DNA from 2 places in the Lysinibacillus sp. FSL K6-0057 genome. Region 1 is predicted to be linked to the other one. Evidence: riboswitches for the same ligand, from Rfam matches in the RefSeq annotation. Region 1 holds a riboswitch; the other holds the start of a gene.
What was found. A riboswitch is a leader RNA that binds a small molecule or an ion and turns the genes downstream of it on or off. The one in region 1 is predicted to bind preQ1.
Positions count from the first base shown of each region.

Region 2: it holds a riboswitch for preQ1, as region 1 does, so the genes downstream of both, MHB40_RS02480 (QueT transporter family protein) here and queF (preQ(1) synthase) in region 1, are expected to answer to the same signal.

Region 1 is NZ_CP152047.1:5,011,495-5,021,518, reverse strand. It holds gene MHB40_RS25140 (trypsin-like peptidase domain-containing protein) at 1-976, shown strand, start outside; gene MHB40_RS25135 (CxxH/CxxC protein) at 1,221-1,385, shown strand; gene rlmH (23S rRNA (pseudouridine(1915)-N(3))-methyltransferase RlmH) at 1,476-1,955, shown strand; gene MHB40_RS25125 (hypothetical protein) at 2,154-2,819, shown strand; gene MHB40_RS25120 (hypothetical protein) at 2,795-4,294, shown strand; gene MHB40_RS25115 (hypothetical protein) at 4,397-4,564, opposite strand; gene MHB40_RS25110 (hypothetical protein) at 4,567-5,862, opposite strand; partial or broken gene MHB40_RS25105 (hypothetical protein) at 6,063-6,260, shown strand; gene MHB40_RS25100 (hypothetical protein) at 6,250-6,435, shown strand; PreQ1 riboswitch class I at 6,692-6,738, shown strand; gene queF (preQ(1) synthase) at 6,863-7,363, shown strand; gene queC (7-cyano-7-deazaguanine synthase QueC) at 7,483-8,142, shown strand; gene queD (6-carboxytetrahydropterin synthase QueD) at 8,146-8,616, shown strand; gene queE (7-carboxy-7-deazaguanine synthase QueE) at 8,609-9,337, shown strand; gene MHB40_RS25075 (VUT family protein) at 9,384-9,923, shown strand.
Region 2 is NZ_CP152047.1:524,798-534,821, reverse strand. It holds gene MHB40_RS02505 (TerC family protein) at 228-971, opposite strand; gene ilvA (threonine ammonia-lyase IlvA) at 1,272-2,534, shown strand; gene MHB40_RS02495 (ABC transporter ATP-binding protein) at 2,647-3,441, opposite strand; gene MHB40_RS02490 (ABC transporter permease) at 3,473-4,462, opposite strand; gene MHB40_RS02485 (ABC transporter substrate-binding protein) at 4,548-5,570, opposite strand; PreQ1 riboswitch class I at 5,892-5,936, shown strand; gene MHB40_RS02480 (QueT transporter family protein) at 5,943-6,425, shown strand; T-box leader at 6,494-6,693, shown strand; gene trpB (tryptophan synthase subunit beta) at 6,753-7,916, shown strand; gene MHB40_RS02470 (long-chain fatty acid--CoA ligase) at 7,961-9,580, opposite strand; gene MHB40_RS02465 (L-threonine 3-dehydrogenase) at 9,775-10,024, opposite strand, start outside.

The DNA.
Region 1 (10,024 bases):
TGATAAAGCCTCACCCGCAGTTGTTGGCATCACAAACATTCAAGAAGTCACAAGCGGAGGCTTTTGGAGTCCATCATCAACGACAACAAAAGAGGCAGGAAGCGGATCAGGTGTTATTTATAAAATCGAAGGTGACAAAGCCTTTATTGTCACAAATAACCACGTTATTGAAGGGGCAAAACAGTTAGAGGTCACAATGCCGGATGGAACAAAAGAACCTGCACAATTAGTAGGTCTAGACGTTTGGACAGACCTTGCTGTTATTTCAATAAGCTCAAAGAATGTAAAAACAGTAGCAACTTTCGGTAACTCTGATGTGCTAAAACAAGGCGAAACAGTTATAGCAATCGGTAATCCACTTGGCTTAGATTTCTATGGCTCTGTTACAAAAGGTGTTGTTTCTGGTAAAGACCGTTCTGTACCAGTAGACTTAAATGGTGATGGGACAGAAGACTGGCAACAAGAAGTGTTACAAACAGATGCAGCAATTAACCCAGGGAACAGTGGTGGAGCACTAGTGAACTTAGCCGGGGAATTAGTAGGGATTAACTCCATGAAAATTGCTGAATCCTCTGTTGAAGGTTTAGGTTTCTCTATTCCTATTAACTCAGCTATTCCAATTATTGAGGAATTAGAGAAAAACGGTAAAATGGAACGTCCAACAATGGGAGTTTCTTTAGCAGATTTAACAGATGTGCCATCATTCTATCAGCAACAAACATTAAAATTACCTACAGAAGTGACAACGGGTGTTGTGGTAACAGATGTAATCAATAACTCAGCAGCATCAAAAGCAGGAATCCAACAATATGATGTTATTGTTGAAATGGATGGTCAAAAAATCGAAACAACTATTGATTTACGCAAACATTTATATAATGACAAAAAAATTGGTGATAAATTAACGTTAAAAGTTTACCGTCAAGGTAAATTAGTCGAACTATCACTAACATTAACAAACGGTAATACAATGTAAACAATATGAAGAGCGGTGGAGATTTAATCAATCTCCATCGTTTTTTTGTGAGGATGGAGAAAATACTTTTATGAAATATTGTGGATAACTAGAAAATTGTGAATACTAATGCTACACAGGAAATCGTGAGTAAAAGGCACTTCTTCCATACATGCCATTCCTTTGTTACAATAGATTGTGGATAACATAGACTGATTTGTGAATAAGTTTGTGGAAATTTCGGAAAATAAGGAGACATCAGAAAATGGAAAAATACAGCTGTGAAAGCCATATAAATCACGCTTTAGACATGTTTGTAGCAGAACAAAAAGTGTTCCCAATTATGGATAAAATCGAAGAGGGTAAAAAGTTATCCACAAAGTGTAGCTACTGTGAACAGCCAGCAGAATATATTGTATCAAGTAAATAACTTTACACAATATATAGAAGTAACATGTGGATATGTTGATAACTTTTGTGGATAATTTGTTTGTAAATGAATTGTAAAGGTGGATAACGTGTGAATATAACGATTGTATCAGTCGGCAAACTAAAAGAAAAGTACTTAAAAATGGGGATCGATGAGTACGTAAAACGTCTTGGCGGCTATGCAAAAATGGATTTGATTGAAGTGCCAGACGAAAAGGCACCTGAACAACTAAGTGAAGCTGAAATGGACATCGTCAAGAAAAAAGAGGGAGAACGCATCCTAGCGAAAATCAGTCCAGATGCCTACGTAATCGCCCTAGCCATCAACGGAAAAATGAAAACCTCCGAGCAAATGGCAGCTGATATCGAATCTCTCATGACCTACGGCAAAAGCAAAATCGCCTTCGTCATCGGCGGCTCCCTCGGTCTGCATGATGATGTGTTAAAGCGTGCAGATGAGCAGCAATCATTTGGTAAGATGACACTTCCTCACCAGCTCATGAAGCTCGTGCTAGTCGAGCAGATTTATCGTAGTTTTAGGATTATGAAGGGTGAACCGTATCATAAATAAGTGTGGTTTTAAGAAAATTTCTTAATAATTTACTTCCTTTTTTAGGAATGGAAATTAAAATATAAATAGAGGAGGTAGATTATTATTAATTATTTAAGTGAACTTTTAATAGGAACTATAGGAGAAAACGAAATTTCAGACGTAACAAAAATTAGAAATAATTTATCGGATACTATTAATAATTTTTGTATTGAATTATTGGATTTAGATTTAGAAAATAGTAAACAAAGGTTACTAGCTCCTTTTTATGCTAGAACAATTTTAGAAGCTAGTATGACTTTACTGTTATTAAGGGTTGACCCGTTTAGGATATTATCCATTTATAAAGTTCAATCTTCCTCAAAGTATGATGTTACAAAAAAGTCTAATGTTGCGTTATTATGGACAGGTGATATTATTGCCGTATCTAAAGCTAAAGAGGATATTTGGAATCCAGAAAATAAGGTTTCAGATTTTGATAGGGCTTTACTTGGGAGACACTGGGGAGAATTGTTATGGATTCCTACATTAACAAAATTACAAGATCATATTGCAGAAAAACAAATAGAAAGTAATTGGTTAAACAATTTCTTAAGTGAAGAAGCAATAGCATATTATGAACGTATAAAGACAGATTCAATGAAATTGTTCTCATTTTTTTCAAAAGGGATACATTATGAGTTCTTAATAGATATTGAAAGTGCATATGACAATTTAACAATGCAAAATAATTTATATTCTATGTTCCAAAAACTGGCCTTACTTGCATTAGTTAGTCATTTTGATCCTAGTGTAAATCATAATATAAATAAAGAAGATTCAACAACTTTATTTCTAAAAATAGAGGAGGAGATCGAAAAATGGTATACGAAAATGAAACCGTAAATTTATTACTAGCGGCTGAGGATTTCTCCAATGAAGAGTTTGTCCGAAATCACCATTTCCTTTCCTATGAAGAAAGTATAATAAAAAATTTAATGGCCCATGGACCAATTTTATTAAAAGGCGGGCGTGGTACAGGGAAAAGTGCATTATTAAGAGAAGCGGCTAGAAGATTAGATGAAGAACCATATAAAAATGAAGTTTTAGGAATTTATTTAAGTTTAAGACATCTCCCACTATTACGTACAAGAGGTAAGATTTATGAAGTAGAGTTACTAAGAATATTAAGTGATAAAGTTAATGAGGTCACACAACAAAAATATAATATAGAATTCCCTAGTGTCTATGAAGTATATGACATGCACAATAATTTAACCAATTTATCACTTAAAATTGATAAAAGAATAGTTTTATTATTAGATGATGCGGCTCATATTGGAAGAGAGGCATCTTTAGAAGAGTTTTTTGATATTTTTAGAACTTTATCTAGTAGTAGAGTATCTTGTAAAGCAGCAATTTATCCCGGAGTGACTAGGTTTGGCAGTAGATTTGATATTTATAATGATGCAACTGTAATTGAAATTCAGCGTAGAGAAGGAAAACCAGGATTCAATGAGTTTTTTCAAGCTATAATGGAAACGCGTTTTCCAAAATCAAGAAATAAGGATGTTTTTGTTAACGAGTTAGATATAAAAAAGGTTTCAAATTTTCTAGGTATGGCTGTAGTTGGAAATGTGAGGTCTTATGTTAAACTTTGTGGAACGTTATTTGCAAATGGTGTTTATAAAGGTATTGGTTACACCAAAATATCAGAGACTTTATTAGAAGTAAGTAGTGACTATTATTGGCCGATGATTGAGGAAATTAAATTAAAATTAGGAGTTTATGAACCTCTAATTGAGCCTGCACAAGAATTTGCAGATATAATTTACTCACAATGTGGTCAAAAAGAGGTTCCCACATGTATTATACATCGAGATATAATGCTGAAAACAAATAAATTATTGGAAATTCTTGAATATACCGGTTTTTTATCTAAGCGTGAAGCTTCAAGGGGAATGAAATCAGGGGGAAGAGGAGCTAGATATTTTGTTAATTTATGTAATTTATTGGAGAAAGTTCCTGGTTCACGTTTGACAAAAGAATTATTTGAAGAGTGGGAAGGAAACAGGAAAGAGGATATACAATTTTCTAAATCCAGTGTTTTAGGTAAATATGATTTTGATTTAAAAATTGATTCTGATGGTGTAGATGATGTGCTTAGTATTTTAGAGTTGCCGATTGATAAACTGAAAAAATCTAATGTATTTCCTTATGGAATTACAGATAATAAATTAGAATTATTAGAATCAAATGGTTATAAAACCGTTTACGATTTAGCAAATGCTAGTGATGGGGACATTTTAAAAATAGATGGAATTGGTAGTAAAACTTTAGAAAGATTTAAAAGTGTATTAGGTCAAGCGATTTGGATGTAAATTAACCGCTTATAGATCAGTCACGGAGAGCCTTATCATAAGTAACTGCGGAAAATTAAGAAACCAGAACTGTTAACTTAAATAGTTCTGGTTTTAATCGATTTATAATTTATTTTTAGTTGTATTTTCTTTGTTATTTAAGTATTTAAGAAAAATGGAATCTATAAATGTCTCTTCATCAGTGATAGTTATATCTTTTTCTACAGTGCTATCATTGATATCTAAAAAACGATTTTCTAAATCTAAAATAGCATAATCTAATTTTGACATATTTAATCCTCCTTAAAATATTTATTATAAAAAGAATGATTTATTTCTGGAGTAAAATAGTGTTTTCTTTTAATCCATACAAAACCATCCCCCTTAGTAATTAATGCGACATCGATAGGCCCACCTACAGTTTCTAAAGCATCAGATGACTTTCTTTTAAAAGAAGTTATATGTATTAATGTTTCTGCCATTTCACTTAATTCTTCTTTTGGAAGGATTTTTACAATGTTTTTTATTGGTTTTCGGAAATTATTTTCTTGATAATTCCTGCTTAATTCTATGAAGCTATTGTTTTTATTTTGTAATAAATGATTAGTTGTTTCAAGAAGTTCATTAACTTTAATAGGATTATTAAAAGTGGTCTTGATACTTTCTTCTAGAACATTAAGAATATTTTTATCTAACTGTTTAAGCACCCTTAGTTGATATCTTTCTAAGTTTGGGTCTATGCCATTTAGAAATAACTCAACAACTTCACTTTGAGCAAAAGGAAGAATAGTATTGTATTGTTCTTCAGATGAATCTGTAATTGAAGCGTCTGAAATTTTTAATGTTCCTTCAACAATACCATCAATTTTAAAATCAAAAACAAGTGGTAGTACTTCATCTTCACCAAATCCTGCAATAACAATTCCTGTTGAATATGGTGAGAATTCTTTAATTAAATGATTCCAAACATTATTAAGTATTTTAGTGAAAATTTCTTCGGAAAAAATTAGACTTTTGAATATATGATTAACTAAGCCATTAATATGACTTTCTAATTCATTTGAAATTGTATCGGTATCTTCAAAACAATCTAAAATATTTTTTTTATCTAATCGGTCAGTTTCATTATCTAACATTTTCTCTAGTAATTCTTCAGAAAAAATTAAAAGTTGTTTTCCGGATAAATTCTTTTCTTCAGAAGTAGCTTTTAAGCTTCGTATATACTTAGAGTAGAACTGTTCTAGATATGCATTAATTACTTGAAGTAGATGTTTATCAACTTCTCTATTGGTACAAATCTGAGAATAACCATTATCTACAAGAAATTCAATAAAAGCATTTCCATAGTCGATTAGATTAGGGTGTTTAGATTCACCTAAATTTTTCCTGAAAAGTTTTATAATTGTTTCGAAGGGAACCCCTACAAAACTTGCATTATTATATATCATGATTCCTACAGGAGCATATTTAGATAGAGCAAACAATTTATTGGCACTGTTATATATTTTTTTGCCATTTCCAATTGTTACAGCACTATCTGCACCTAATGCCACACCAAGTTTATTTATAACGCAAATCTCTGCTGTCATATTATACCTCCTTTTCTTTATAATAACTTAAGATAGTTTTTAATTATATAGTATATTTTTGGCCTTAGTCACATTAGGGTGAACTGTATCATAAGTAAGTGTGATTTTTAAAAAACAGTCATATTTGCATGAAGCGAATGTGACTGATCTGATTTGATTTGAATCTCTACTAAAGTATCTATTTAAAGGATGTTTTTAAGATTACGAGTGATAATGGTATAATTATAGCTTCAACAAATAACGTGAACTTTGAAATGAGAAAGTTTAAAACATTTATTGATAAAGCATTCAAAGAGACAAATACACGTTACAAAATACTAGAACAACATCAGATGCCTGAGGATTTTGCTGTTCCACATTATTTTATAGACAAAAAGGATGAATGTAATGAAATATAATAAATCAATTATGCTAAAGCTAATCAATGAACATCGAACGTTGCATGATGAATTAAAAAAGCTAAAATCCGAAATGGGTTTAGAGAAAAATTTTGCAGTAAAGGCATTGTATCATTCATATGTTGCAGAGGATGGTCCTTATATGAAAGAATATCAGGACTTAGAGCGATTATAAATCGGGGTGCTACTAACAAATGGTTAGAAGGATAAGTGGAAATCTTTAGTTTAAATGATTCAAGAATTTCGGAAACACTTTTTCTATTTTCATTAAAACCACACTTTATTATGATACAGTTCTCCATGACTAGTCTAAATGCAGTTTTCATATTGCTTGTAAGTCGTATTCCATAGGGTAAGATTTTATAAAAAATCTATTTGACGTGCTGTACTATTTTTTGTACGATATTGAAGAAAAGAATGCCCGGACTAGAACGGGAGAGGTTCATAGCTGATACCCTCTATAAAAAACTATGGAAACATGACAATATGCCATGTCCATATCGGACGTGGCTTTTTTATGTTTTTACTTATGTTTTAATAGACTGATTGGTGATGCCTCTCTTGAAAAGTGTTGGGAAACATTTTTACAAGGAGGTTTTTTTATGTCTGGCAGAAGTCATGAAGAAGGATTAAAGGATTTAACCCTATTAGGTAATCAAGGTACAAAGTATTCCTATGATTATGCACCTGAGGTATTGGAGGCAGTGGATAATCTACATGCCAATCGAGATTATTTCGTTAAGTTTAATTGTCCAGAGTTCACTAGTTTATGCCCGCTGACAAATCAGCCGGATTTTGCCACGATGTACATCTCGTATATCCCGGATAAAAAAATTGTTGAGAGTAAATCACTAAAATTGTATTTATTCAGTTTTAGAAATCACGGCGATTTCCATGAAGATTGCGTCAATATCATTATGAATGATTTAATTGCATTGCTTGATCCACGATATATCGAGATTTGGGGGAAATTTACTCCACGTGGGGGTATCTCGATCGATCCATGGTGTAACTATGGGAAGCCAGGAACGAAATATGAAGAAATCGCCAATTATCGTTTAATGAACCACGATCTTAATCCAGAAAAAATTGATAATCGATAAATGAAGATTTGAATAGTTCAATCAAGAAAGAGGTTTTTAGCTACCCTCTTTAAAAAACTAAGAAGAAAGCAGCACTTTTTCTTAGAGTGCTGTTTTTTTGATATAAGGGAGTTTTATAGATGAAGCAGGAAAAAGCAATTGTTGTATTTAGTGGGGGTCAGGACAGTACAACTTGTTTGTTTTGGGCAAAAGAACGTTTTGAAGAGGTTGAGGCAGTCACTTTTGATTATGGTCAAAGGCATCGTCTTGAAATTGAATGTGCAAAAGAGATAGCGAGTGAACTTGGAATCAGGCATCATATTCTTGATATGTCACTCCTGAACCAGCTTGCTCCGAATGCTTTGACACGACAAGATATTAAAGTAGAAGACGGAGATAATGGTGAGCTGCCATCGACTTTTGTTCCTGGTCGAAATCTTCTCTTTCTTTCATTTGCAGGTGTTTTAGCGAGTCAAGTAGGAGCTAAGCATATCGTGACTGGCGTTTGTGAAACAGATTTTAGCGGATATCCAGATTGCCGAGATGTTTTTATTAAATCCTTAAATGTAACGTTAAATTTATCGATGGATGATTCTTTTGTAATTGATACACCATTGATGTGGCTGAATAAGGCACAGACATGGGAGCTTGCTGATCAGTTCGGGGCATTGGACTTTGTTCGAGAAAGAACGTTGACTTGCTATAACGGTGTCATAGCTGATGGTTGCGGTGAATGCCCAGCATGTAAACTACGAAAAAAAGGACTTGATGAGTATTTGCGTTATAGGAAGGAGTCTTAAGGCATGTCAGATTTTAAAATCGTCGAGAGACTTCAAAAAATTGATGTGGATATTCAAAGAAATCAATTGAACTATCATGCAAAGCGTGTTCTCGTAAGCAAGGAATTTACCTTCGATGCTGCTCATCATTTACATGATTATGAAGGGAAATGTAAAAATCTGCACGGTCATACCTATCGTGTAGTATTAGGGCTGAGTGGCTACACAGATGAACGTGGTTTGCTGATTGATTTTGGCGATATAAAAGAAATATGGAAACAAAAAATAGAGATTCATTTAGATCACCGCTATTTAAATGAAACACTTCCACCTATGAATACGACGGCAGAGAATATAGTTGTGTGGATTTACGAAAAGTTGACAGTGGCCTTGCTTGATGAAGGATATAACGGTGCGCGTGTAGAGTTTATCAAACTTTATGAAACTCCGACAAGCTATGCAGAAGCGAGACGGGAGTGGATGGAAGTTGAGTAAGATACCTGTGATTGAAATCTTTGGACCAACAATTCAAGGTGAGGGAATGGTCGTTGGCCAGAAGACCATGTTTGTGAGAACTGCAGGATGTGATTACTCCTGTTCTTGGTGTGATTCATCGTTTACGTGGGATGGCAGTGGAAAGCATCTTATTGTCCAAATGACAGCGGAAGAGATTTGGGCTGAGTTGAAACGACTGGGGGGCAATGGTTTTTCATTTGTCACGATTTCAGGAGGCAATCCTGCACTCAATCCGAATTTAGCAGAGCTCATTGCCATTTTAAAAGAAAATGACATGAAAATCGGGGTAGAAACACAGGGGAGTAGGTGGCAGAAATGGATGTATGAGATTGATGAACTGACAATTTCACCAAAGCCACCTAGTTCTGGAATGACCACAGACTATTCTGTGCTTTCTTATATCTTCGAAAAACTTAAAGATCGAAACAGCAATCACCATGTATCCCTCAAAATAGTCGTTTTTAATCAAGAGGATTACGATTATGCTAAACAAATTCACCATCGATATCCAATGATTCCTTTTTATCTTCAAGTCGGTAATGATGATCTCACGACAACTGATAATTCACAATTAATTATGCATTTATTGGATAAATATCATGCGCTGATTGATAGAGTAATGAAAGATGAAGAATTAAGAGATGTTAAAGTACTGCCACAGTTACATGCCCTTGTTTGGGGGAATAAAAGAGGTGTATAGTGTGCCATTACGAAAAAGCTTTTAAATTTACTTGAGGAGTAATAGTATGAGCGTATTATTTTATTTATTATCTATTGTTATCGCTAATGTGGTAACGGCAGCATTTGCACCATTGCACTTTGGTATGTTTATTGTTCCAATGGGGACACTTTTAATTGGGGCGACCTTTATTTTTCGTGACCTAGTACAAAATAAATATGGTAGAGCAAAAACGTATGTATTTATTATTACAGCTTTAATTTTATCAGCAGTGGTATCATTCCTACTGGGAGATACACTTTTGATTGTAGTAGCATCAGCGCTATCATTTGTTGTCGCTGAAACGGCTGATACAGAAATCTATACTCGATTAAAATTACCAATGGCTTGGCGTGTGTTCTACAGTGGAATTGTTGGAGGCTTTCTAGATTCTGCAATTTTCGTAGTAATCGGCTTAAGTCCACTTGGCGCCAATATATTGCCATGGGAAGCGGTACCTGCCACTATTTTGGGGCAAATTATTGTGAAGACGATTATTCAAATGGTTGGTGCAATCATTTTAAATAAAGTTGGACCAATGAAAGAAAAACATCTCATTTCAGGATAATTCTTTGAAATAGCCTTCCTTATTATGAAGATTCGTATCACAAGTAATTGTTTTAATAACAGGCCCATTCACTTTATGCGAATGGGTCTGTTTGATTTATA
Region 2 (10,024 bases), 570 kb from region 1:
CTTTGCTAAAAAGTCAGGGGTTGAAGTGGAAGGCTACTTGACTCCCGTGGGATAGCGAGACAGGCAAAACTCTAAACGGAGCGGTAGCGGAGGAAGCGATTCGGCGCTCGCCCACAGGAAAACAAGTAGCCTGCAACGGAAATCCATTTTTACCTTTCAATTGACTGTTTTGTTTTTCAACACTAAGAAAAGTACTGTTCTCATTTTTGGAGAACAGTACTTTTTAATTAGGCAGCTCTTACTTTCTTCATCATGTGCACAATGATTGTGATGGAAAAAGCAATCACTAAGAATAAGAAAAATAAATAATGTGGAATATGAATATTGAAAACACTCACTAACATTTTCAAGCCGATGACACCTATAATAATGAAGGCCGTTGCTTCAAGCTCTGGAATTTTTTCGATGATGATTAAAAAAACACCTGCAATGGTCCTCATCATTAATATCCCTAGCATCCCTCCAATTAAAAGCACCCATACTTGATCTGATACCGCAAAGGCAGCGAAGATGGAGTCAATTGAAAAAGCAATATCCATGAGCTCAACAGAAATGACAGTTGCCCAAAAGGTGCCAAAAAGACGCACCATCCATCCCGACCTCTTTACCTCCTTCACACTATCCTCATTCCCTATTTGGAGGAAATGAGCTACACAGAGCCACCCCAAATATAAAGCACCTAATACTTTAATAAACCAAAATTCTACAAGATAAACACCTATGCCAATAAATAAAAATCTAAAAAAATAGGCACCTAGCATACCGTACATTAATGCCCTTTTTCGTTGTTTATCTGGTAAATGTTTCACTAGTACCGCTAATACCAGTGCATTATCTGCCGACAGCAATCCTTCTATAATAATTAATGAGGATATTAGTCCCCAGGATACAGGGTCCATTAATACTTCTTGCCACATCGCCCAATCGAAAAATTTCCAATATGTAGATAAAATCCCTTGAATGATGTCCACTACTTACCCTCCTACTTGTCCTAAGCTAATCTAGTATATGCTTGGCCATTATTGTTATGAGAGTTGTATTTTTTGGATTTGATTCAACAGAGTTTAAATGATTTTTTCCACTTAAAATGTACTATTTCGAGGTCTGACACATCGCTTTTTTTACAAAAAAATAGGCTATATCAAGATAAAACGCTTACATCTTCAAATAGACACGGAAAATTTAGAATTTACTAAAAATTACTCCCAAAAAGCAAATAAAGTGTGCTATCATAGATAAATGTTTTAAACGTATAACGGAGGATGAATACTATGGAAGTTGCTGATACTAGAACCGTGCAAGTGGAGAATGTCCTGATTGCACATCATTTTTTAAAAGATGTAGTTGTGCACACACCACTACAAAAAAACGATTATTTATCCGAGAAATACGGAGCTAATATTTATATTAAACGCGAAGATTTACAGCATGTACGCTCATTCAAGCTTCGTGGTGCCTATTATAAAATTAAAAAAATCGAGGATGAAGCACGCAATGCTGGGGTTGTCTGTGCAAGTGCAGGCAATCATGCACAAGGTGTAGCTTATGCCTGTGCCCAATTAAAAATTCAAGCAAGCATTTTTATGCCTCAAACAACGCCGAAGCAAAAAATAAATCAAGTGCGTATGTTCGGACGTGAATATGTGGAAATTATTTTGGCAGGAGATACATTCGATGATTCTGCTGAAAGCGCCTTGAGCTATTGTGAAGAGCATAGTAAAATCTTCATTCATCCATTTGATGATCTCGATGTCATTGCCGGTCAAGGAACGGTAGCGGTAGAAATTATGAATGATATGGAGGAGCCAATCGACTACGTATTCGGTAGTATTGGTGGTGGCGGCTTAATGTCAGGCGTGTCTGCCTACATTAAAAACCTCTCTCCTTCTAGCAAAATTATTGGTGTGGAGCCTGCAGGTGCTGGTAGTATGAAGGCTGCCTTTGCTGAAGGTGGCACAGTTGCTCTTGATTGGATTGATAAATTCGTTGATGGTGCTGCTGTAAAATGCGTCGGTCACCACACTTACGATGTTTGTCGTCGCTATTTAGATGATATTGTTCTTGTACCTGAAGGCAAGGTATGTACGACCATTCTAGATTTATATAATAAACATGCGATTATTGCCGAGCCTGCTGGAGCATTATCAGTGGCAGCTCTTGATTTTTATAAAGAAGAAATTAAAGGTAAGTCAGTCGTTGTCATCATCAGTGGTGGTAATAATGACATTGGACGGATGCAGGAGATTAAAGAAAAGTCACTTATTCATGAAGGCTTACTTTACTATTTCATCGTCAGCTTCCCTCAGCGTGCAGGAGCATTACGTCAATTCCTCACTAGTGTACTTGGACCAAACGATGACATTACTACCTTTGAATATACGAAGAAAAACAATAAGGAAAGTGGCCCTGCACTCGTCGGTATTGAGCTAGGTGATCGTGCTGAATACGAAGGACTACTTGCCCGAATGGATGAATTCGGCTTCAAGTACAAAGAAGTAAACAACGACATTCAACTATTTGGTTTACTCGTTTAACATAAAGAGTCTCACTTCTCCGCAAGTGAGGCTTTTTTATGTATTAAAGTTTATCGATCATCTTATTATCCTAAATAAAAAACACTCATACAAGTGTATGAGCGTTTCATCATTAACCTAAAAGAGCACGGTCTGAATTCATTTTTTCCCCACGAATGCGTTCAAATTCAGCCATTAAATCAGGGATTGTTAATTCATGTTTGCGATCTTCACCAACTTCTAAAATGATTTGGCCTTTATCCATCATAATAAGACGATTGCCTAAATCTAATGCTTGCTGCATATTGTGCGTTACCATTAATGTCGTTAAATTATCTTTTTCCACTAAGTACTTCGTAATACGAGTAATTAATTCTGCACGTGATGGATCAAGTGCAGCCGTATGCTCATCCAGCAATAAAATAGATGGCTTTGTGAAGGTAGCCATTAAGAGCGACAAAGCTTGACGTTCCCCACCTGAAAGTAAGCCTACTTTTGCAGAAAGGCGATTCTCAAGATTCAAACCAAGCATCTCTAGTGATTCTTTAAAAAATTCACGACGCTTTTTATCCACACCATTACGTAACCCTCTATGCTTATTGCGAGAGTATGCTAGAGCTAGATTTTCTTCAATTGTCATCGTAGGTGCCGTTCCCGCCATTGGGTCCTGGAAGACACGACCAATGTATTGAGAGCGTTTATATTCAGGCAAACTTGTCACATTATTACCATCAATTAACACTGTCCCGAAATCAGGTGTTAAAGCACCTGAAATCATATTCATCATCGTTGATTTACCTGCACCATTACTACCAATGATTGTCACAAAATCACCAGGCTTTAAGTGTAGGTTAATCTCTGCAAGTGCAATTTTCTCATCTGGTGTTCCCTCATTAAATACCTTATTAATACCATGTAATTTAAGCAAGGCCTTTTCCTCCCTTCTCTACTGTTTTTACTTACGAAAGTCCCGCAGCACGCTTGGCTTTACGTTTACGTTCCTTACTCTTATTGATAATTTGCGGTAAAATCAGCGCCAAAATAACGATGATAGCCGTAATTAATTTCATGTCTCCTGAATCAAGGAAATCTACACGTAATGCTAATGCTAATATAATACGATAAATGATGGCTCCTGCAATGACTGCAAAAGTTGTACGAATAATGGTTTTAGTCCCAAAAATAGCCTCACCAATAATAACGGATGCAAGACCGATCACAATCATACCAATCCCCATACTTACATCTGAAAACTTCGAGTATTGTGCGATTAAAGCTCCAGAAAATGCGACAAGTGCATTGGAAAGTCCTAGCCCCAAAATGATAAGTGTATCTGTATTTGCTGAGAAGCTGCGAATCATTCGTTTATTATCACCAGTTGCTCGGATAGCTAGCCCGACCTCTGTCTTTAAGAACCAGTCTGCTATTAACTTAATTAAAATCGTGATGATTAATACGACAATCAGCACACTCCATGTACCTGGTACATGCTGAAAGCCCATGCCTTTTAATAGGTTATTAAGAGCAGCATCGATCCCTAAATTGCTCCAAAAAGCTTGAAACTTTGAAAAGATTGTTTCAGAGTTTAATAGTGGAATATTCGGGCGACCTATCGTATTTTCTGCAGTTAACCCCATGATGCGTAGATTAATCGAGTATAAAGCAATCATCATTAAAATCCCTGATAATAGTGGATTAATCTTTCCTTTCGTGTGAAGAATTCCTGTCATACATCCAGCAATAAATCCAGCAACAATTGCCACTAAAGTCGCTAAGATTGGGTGGTAGCCAAGCAAAACCATTGTTGCTGCCGTTGCCGCCCCTGTTACAAAGCTTCCATCAACCGTTAAATCCGGAAAATCTAACACCCGAAATGTTAAATATACACCAAGTGCCATAATTGCATAGATGATTCCTTGCTCCACTGCGCCAAATAATGCTAAAAACATCGTTGAATCATCTCCTAAATCTCTTAATTATTTATATCGCTTGTAAAATGAAGATAAAGCGGGGATAGTTCTCCCCCGCTTCGTTTTACTTTTCTAGAATTTCTGCACCCCAAGAATCTTTCATTTCGATTCCTAAATCATCCGCTACTTTTTTATTGATTAATAGTTTCAGATTTTGAGGATATTGTGCTGGTGTATCAGCAGGTGTTGCTTCACCTTTTAAAATTTTCACAGCCATTTGACCTGCTTCATAACCGATATCGAAATATTCAAATCCATAAGCAGCTAAACCACCACGTGCCACAGAATCTAATTCTCCTACGACTAATGGTAATTTATTCGTATTGGCAACATCAATTACCGATTCTAAAGCAGAAACTACTGTGTTATCAGTAATAATATAGAAAGCATCTACTTTACCAATTAGAGATTCTGTCGCTTGCTTTACATCTGCTGAAGTGGATGCTGATGCTTCTACCACCGTTAAACCTTGTTCATCCATAACCTTTTTCACTTCTGAAACTTGTGCAACTGAGTTTTGCTCACCCGCATTGTAGACCATCCCTACTTTTTTCGCACCAAGGTCTTGTAAGAATGCTACTGTTTTAGAAATCGTTTCAGGATGTAGATCAATTGTGCCTGTAATATTTTTCCCTGGCTTCTCCATTGAGTCGATTAACTGTGCACCAACAGCATCTGTAACCGATGTGAAAATAATTGGAATATCACTTGTTGCTGTTGCAGCTGCTTGTGCAGAAGGTGTAGAGTTAGCAAAAATTAAATCTACGTTTGCACTCACTAGATTGTTAGCAATCGTTGTGTTAAGGCTGTTATCTCCTTGCGCAATTTGTGGATCGTATTCAACTTTTAAGCCAGCATCTTCAATTGCTTTTTTAAAGCCTTCCGTTGCTGCGTTTAACGATGGATGCTCAACAATTTGAGTAATCCCGATTTTATATGTTTTATCGTCTGCATTTCCGCTCTCACTTGCATTGTTTGTTTCATTTCCTTTTGAATCTGTTGTACTAGAGCCACCACTACCACAAGCAGCAAGTAGTAACACTAATCCAAAAAGAAGGAATGATAGCTTCTTCACATTGCTTTTCACAAATAATCCCCCCGATTATGTTCTCAAATATCTACCGCACTTTATCCAAACAAAGTGTGAATGTATCGCTATATTATCGTTATTATCGAGCTCAGTCAACAACATTATGAATGTTCTGACTTTTAAAAGTGACAAAATATTTTAGTTTTTCATTCAATTTGGCGCTTTAAACCGCTAAACTACGCTGTTTTAGTTATTCTATTTCTTTTTTCAACATAGTAAAAAATATTTATGACAATTTTGCGACGATAGGACATTATAGACAAAGTCTGACATTTGACTTCTACTAGATATGTATAATAAAATATTTACTTGTGTGAAAGCACCGTGGTTCGTAACCATCCCACGAAAAAAAACTAAGGAGAAATGAATATGAAAATAAAATTTTTAGCAGCAAGTGGTATCATTGCGGCTCTCTATATAGCTGTGACCATGCTTGTTGCACCATTTGGTTTTACGGAGGTACAGTTCCGAGTATCCGAGATGTTTAACCATTTAGTAGCATTTAATCCACGCTTTGCCGTAGGGATTATTATTGGTGTATTGATCTCTAATCTCTTTTCACCACTTGGCATTTACGATTTAGTGTTTGGTGTAGGTCATTCAATGATTACACTTGGCCTGTTTATTTTAATCTGTAAATTTGTCAAAAATATATGGGCACGTTTAATTATTAATACATTGCTATTTACATGCACCATGTTTATCATTGCCTTTGAGCTGAACTTAGCCTTAGAGCTGCCATTCTTTTGGACTTGGCTAACAGTAGCGGCGGGTGAATTTGTTGTATTAGCTGTTGGTGCGCCGATTATGTATGTATTAAACAAACGCCTTCACTTTAATAATTTGATTTAACTGACGGGTCTTTTTAGATTCGTCTTTTTTCTTGACACTATTCTGAAAATATTCTACAATTCTTTCTAATAAATGCAAGGAAGAAGAGTAGTAGCAAGCATTGTTACTTCAAGAGAGCTGGTGGGTGGTGTGAACCAGTAGTACAGACTTGTGAATGGACTTCAGAGCAGCCTTATCAAATGTAAGGCCGATTTGCTCCCCGTTACCGGAGCAGGAAAGCGCGCAAAAATTGCGAATAAAGGTGGCACCACGGTTACTCGTCCTTTTTATGAGGGATTGGAGTGGCTTTTTTTTATGGAAAAATTAGCATAGAGGAGTCGAGTAAAGATGAGTACAATAGTAGAGAAAAAGGGATATTTCGGTGAATTTGGTGGAAGCTTTGTTCCAAAGGAGCTTCAAAATGTTTTAAATATACTAGATGAGAATTTTCAAAAGTATAAAGAGGATGATGACTTTAAGCAAGAATTAGATTACTATTTCCGTGAATATGTTGGTCGTAAATCCCCTCTTTATTTTGCAGAAAATTTAACAAAGCAATTGGGTGGTGCAAAAATTTATTTAAAACGTGAAGACCTTAACCATACAGGCTCACATAAAATCAATAATGTACTAGGACAGATCTTACTAGCCAAACGTATGGGAGCAAACCGCGTGATTGCCGAAACAGGTGCAGGTCAACATGGTGTAGCAACAGCTACAGCTTGTGCCATGTTTGGAATGGATTGCACGATTTATATGGGCTTGGAGGATACAAAGCGTCAGGCATTGAACGTATTTCGCATGGAGCTTCTTGGCGCGAAAGTCGTAGCGGTTGATAAAGGGCAGGGTCGCCTAAAGGATGCAGTTGATGAAGCATTTGCTGACTTAGTAGAAAACTATGAAACTACGTTCTATTTATTAGGTTCAGCAGTTGGTCCACATCCCTTCCCTACAATGGTTAAACATTTTCAATCCGTGATTAGCCGCGAAAGTCGTGAACAGATTTTAGAGAAAGAAGGAAAGCTTCCAACAGCGGTTCTTGCCTGTGTCGGCGGTGGTAGTAATGCCATTGGGGCATTTGCTGACTATATTGCAGACGAAGATGTTCGCCTTATTGGAATAGAGCCGGATCAAGCTGCTACCTTAAACGAAGGAACACCAGGTGAGCTACACGGCTTCAAATGCTTAGTGCTGCAGGACGCAGACGGTAATCCGCTCCCAACCTATTCAATAGCAGCTGGTTTAGATTATCCCGGTGCTGGACCTGAGCATAGCCATTTGAAAACAATTGGTCGTGCTGAGTATGTGACCGTGACCAATGAAGAAGTTTTAGAAGCATTCCAAGTACTTTCCAAGGTTGAAGGTATTATTCCTGCTCTTGAAAGCTCACATGCAGTCGCACATGCTCTAAAATTAGCACCAACTTTATCACCTGAGGAAAGCATTATTATTAATATCTCTGGTCGTGGTGATAAAGACGTTGAACAAGTTTTCCACATGTTAACTAAATAACTCAATAAAAGAGCGACTTCCGTTTAGGGAAATCGCTCTTTTAACTATACCAATGATCTAGGATAAAAATCTGCTACATTATCTCGCAGCTTTGCTTTCAGAAATTTTCCAACAGATGTCTTTGGAATTTCCTCTAAAAATACGACTGCATCTGGTACCCACCATTTGGCAAATTGATTTTCTAAAAAGGCAAGAAGCTCATGTTCAGTTACTGATCGCCCCTCTTTCAATACCACACAAGCTAATGGACGCTCCTGCCATTTAGCATGAGGCATGGCAATGACAGCCGCTTCTAAAACTGCATCATGCGTCATCAGTGCATTTTCCAAATCAACAGAGGAAATCCATTCGCCACCTGATTTAATAAGATCCTTCGTACGGTCCGTAATTTTAATAAAGCCATCCTCTGTTCGTACTGCAATATCACCAGTATATAACCAGCCATCTCGATAGGCATCTGCTGTTCGTTCATCCCGATAGTATTCGTTAGAAATCCATGGACCTCTTAAACGCAATTCCCCCATTGTTTCGCCATCCCAAGGTACTTCACCCTTCTCATTAATGATACTAGATTCGATACCTGCCATCGTCATCCCTTGCATCGCTCGAGCTTCAATACGTTTTTCAATCGGCCAATCATCCATCCATGACATATAGTTGGAAAGTGCCACGATTGGTGTAGTTTCTGTCATGCCGTACACAACAATATAAGGAATTCCGTATTTTTCCTCAAATGTCCGAATGAGTCGGGTTGGTGAAGCCGAGCCACCACAACATATCGCTCTTAAAGAACTAATATCTCGCTCTTTCTTTTCCTGCTCCTGTAATGCGCCTATCCAAATAGTTGGTACACCAGCGGTTAATGTAACCTTTTCTTGTTCGATTAAATCCATTATTAACGCTGATGTAAATTGCGGACCTGGTAGAACTTGTGTAGCACCCACATTGACACTAGCAAAAGGTAACCCCCATGCATTTGCATGAAACATTGGCACAATTGGCATCACGACATCTCTTTCTGCAATCCCCATAGAATCAGACATACTCAGCATGTGGCTGTGTAATACTAACCCCCGATGTGAATAGACAACTCCTTTTGGATTCCCTGTCGTGGCACTTGTATAGCACATACCAGCAGGTGCTTCTTCATCAATATCCTCTGGAAATTGAAATTCTTCATCAGCAGTAGCTAATAACTCCTCATAAGATAAAACATTTTGTAATGTGGTCTTTGGCAAAGCTGTATCATCCGTCATAACAATATAGTGTTTCACTGTCTTTAGTTTTGGCGCAATATTTTCAATAATCGGTAATAAATCTACATCGACCATCAAAATCTCATCTTCTGCATGATTAATAATATAGATCAAATGCTCTTCTGATAAACGAATATTTACCATGTGTAAGATTGCCCCTGAGCAAGGTACAGCAAAGTAGGCTTCTAAATGTCGATGCTGGTTCCACGCAAAGGAGCCAACTCTCGTTCCTCTTGTCATCCCAAGCCTCGTAAGAGCATCTGCTAAACGACGCGTTCTTTTTGCCCACTGTCCATATGTTAAACGGTGTATTTTGTGTGGGCTTGTCCGTGAAATAATTGATTTTCTTGCAAAATAGCTCTCTGCTCGTTTGAAAAAACTAGTTAAAACTAATGGTGCTTGCATCATAAAACCCATCATCCCTTCATTTGTGAATTTTCCCCTTGTGAAATCGTCACAGCATCAATTTAACTGAATACTATTAATATTCCGAATATTATTATATTTTAATTCCATAATTTAATCTATATATTCCAATAATTTTCTTTTATATACATATAAAAAAACGGATGAAGTCTAGTTCTTCACCCTTTGCTTATCTATTATGAAATTGCTTTTTTATGCAGTTTAATTTTCAATTTCTCTAACATATCTACCGTCATTTTAGCTAAATCATACTCTGCTTTGAAGCCCCACTCTTTTTGAGCCGCTTCAATATTTAAAGAGTTTGGCCAGCTATCTGCAATGGCTTGACGAACTGGATCTACCTGATAGCTCATTGTGAAATTTGGTAAGTGTTTCTTGATTTCAGCCGCGATTTGCGAAGGTTCAAAGCTCATAGCAGTAATATTA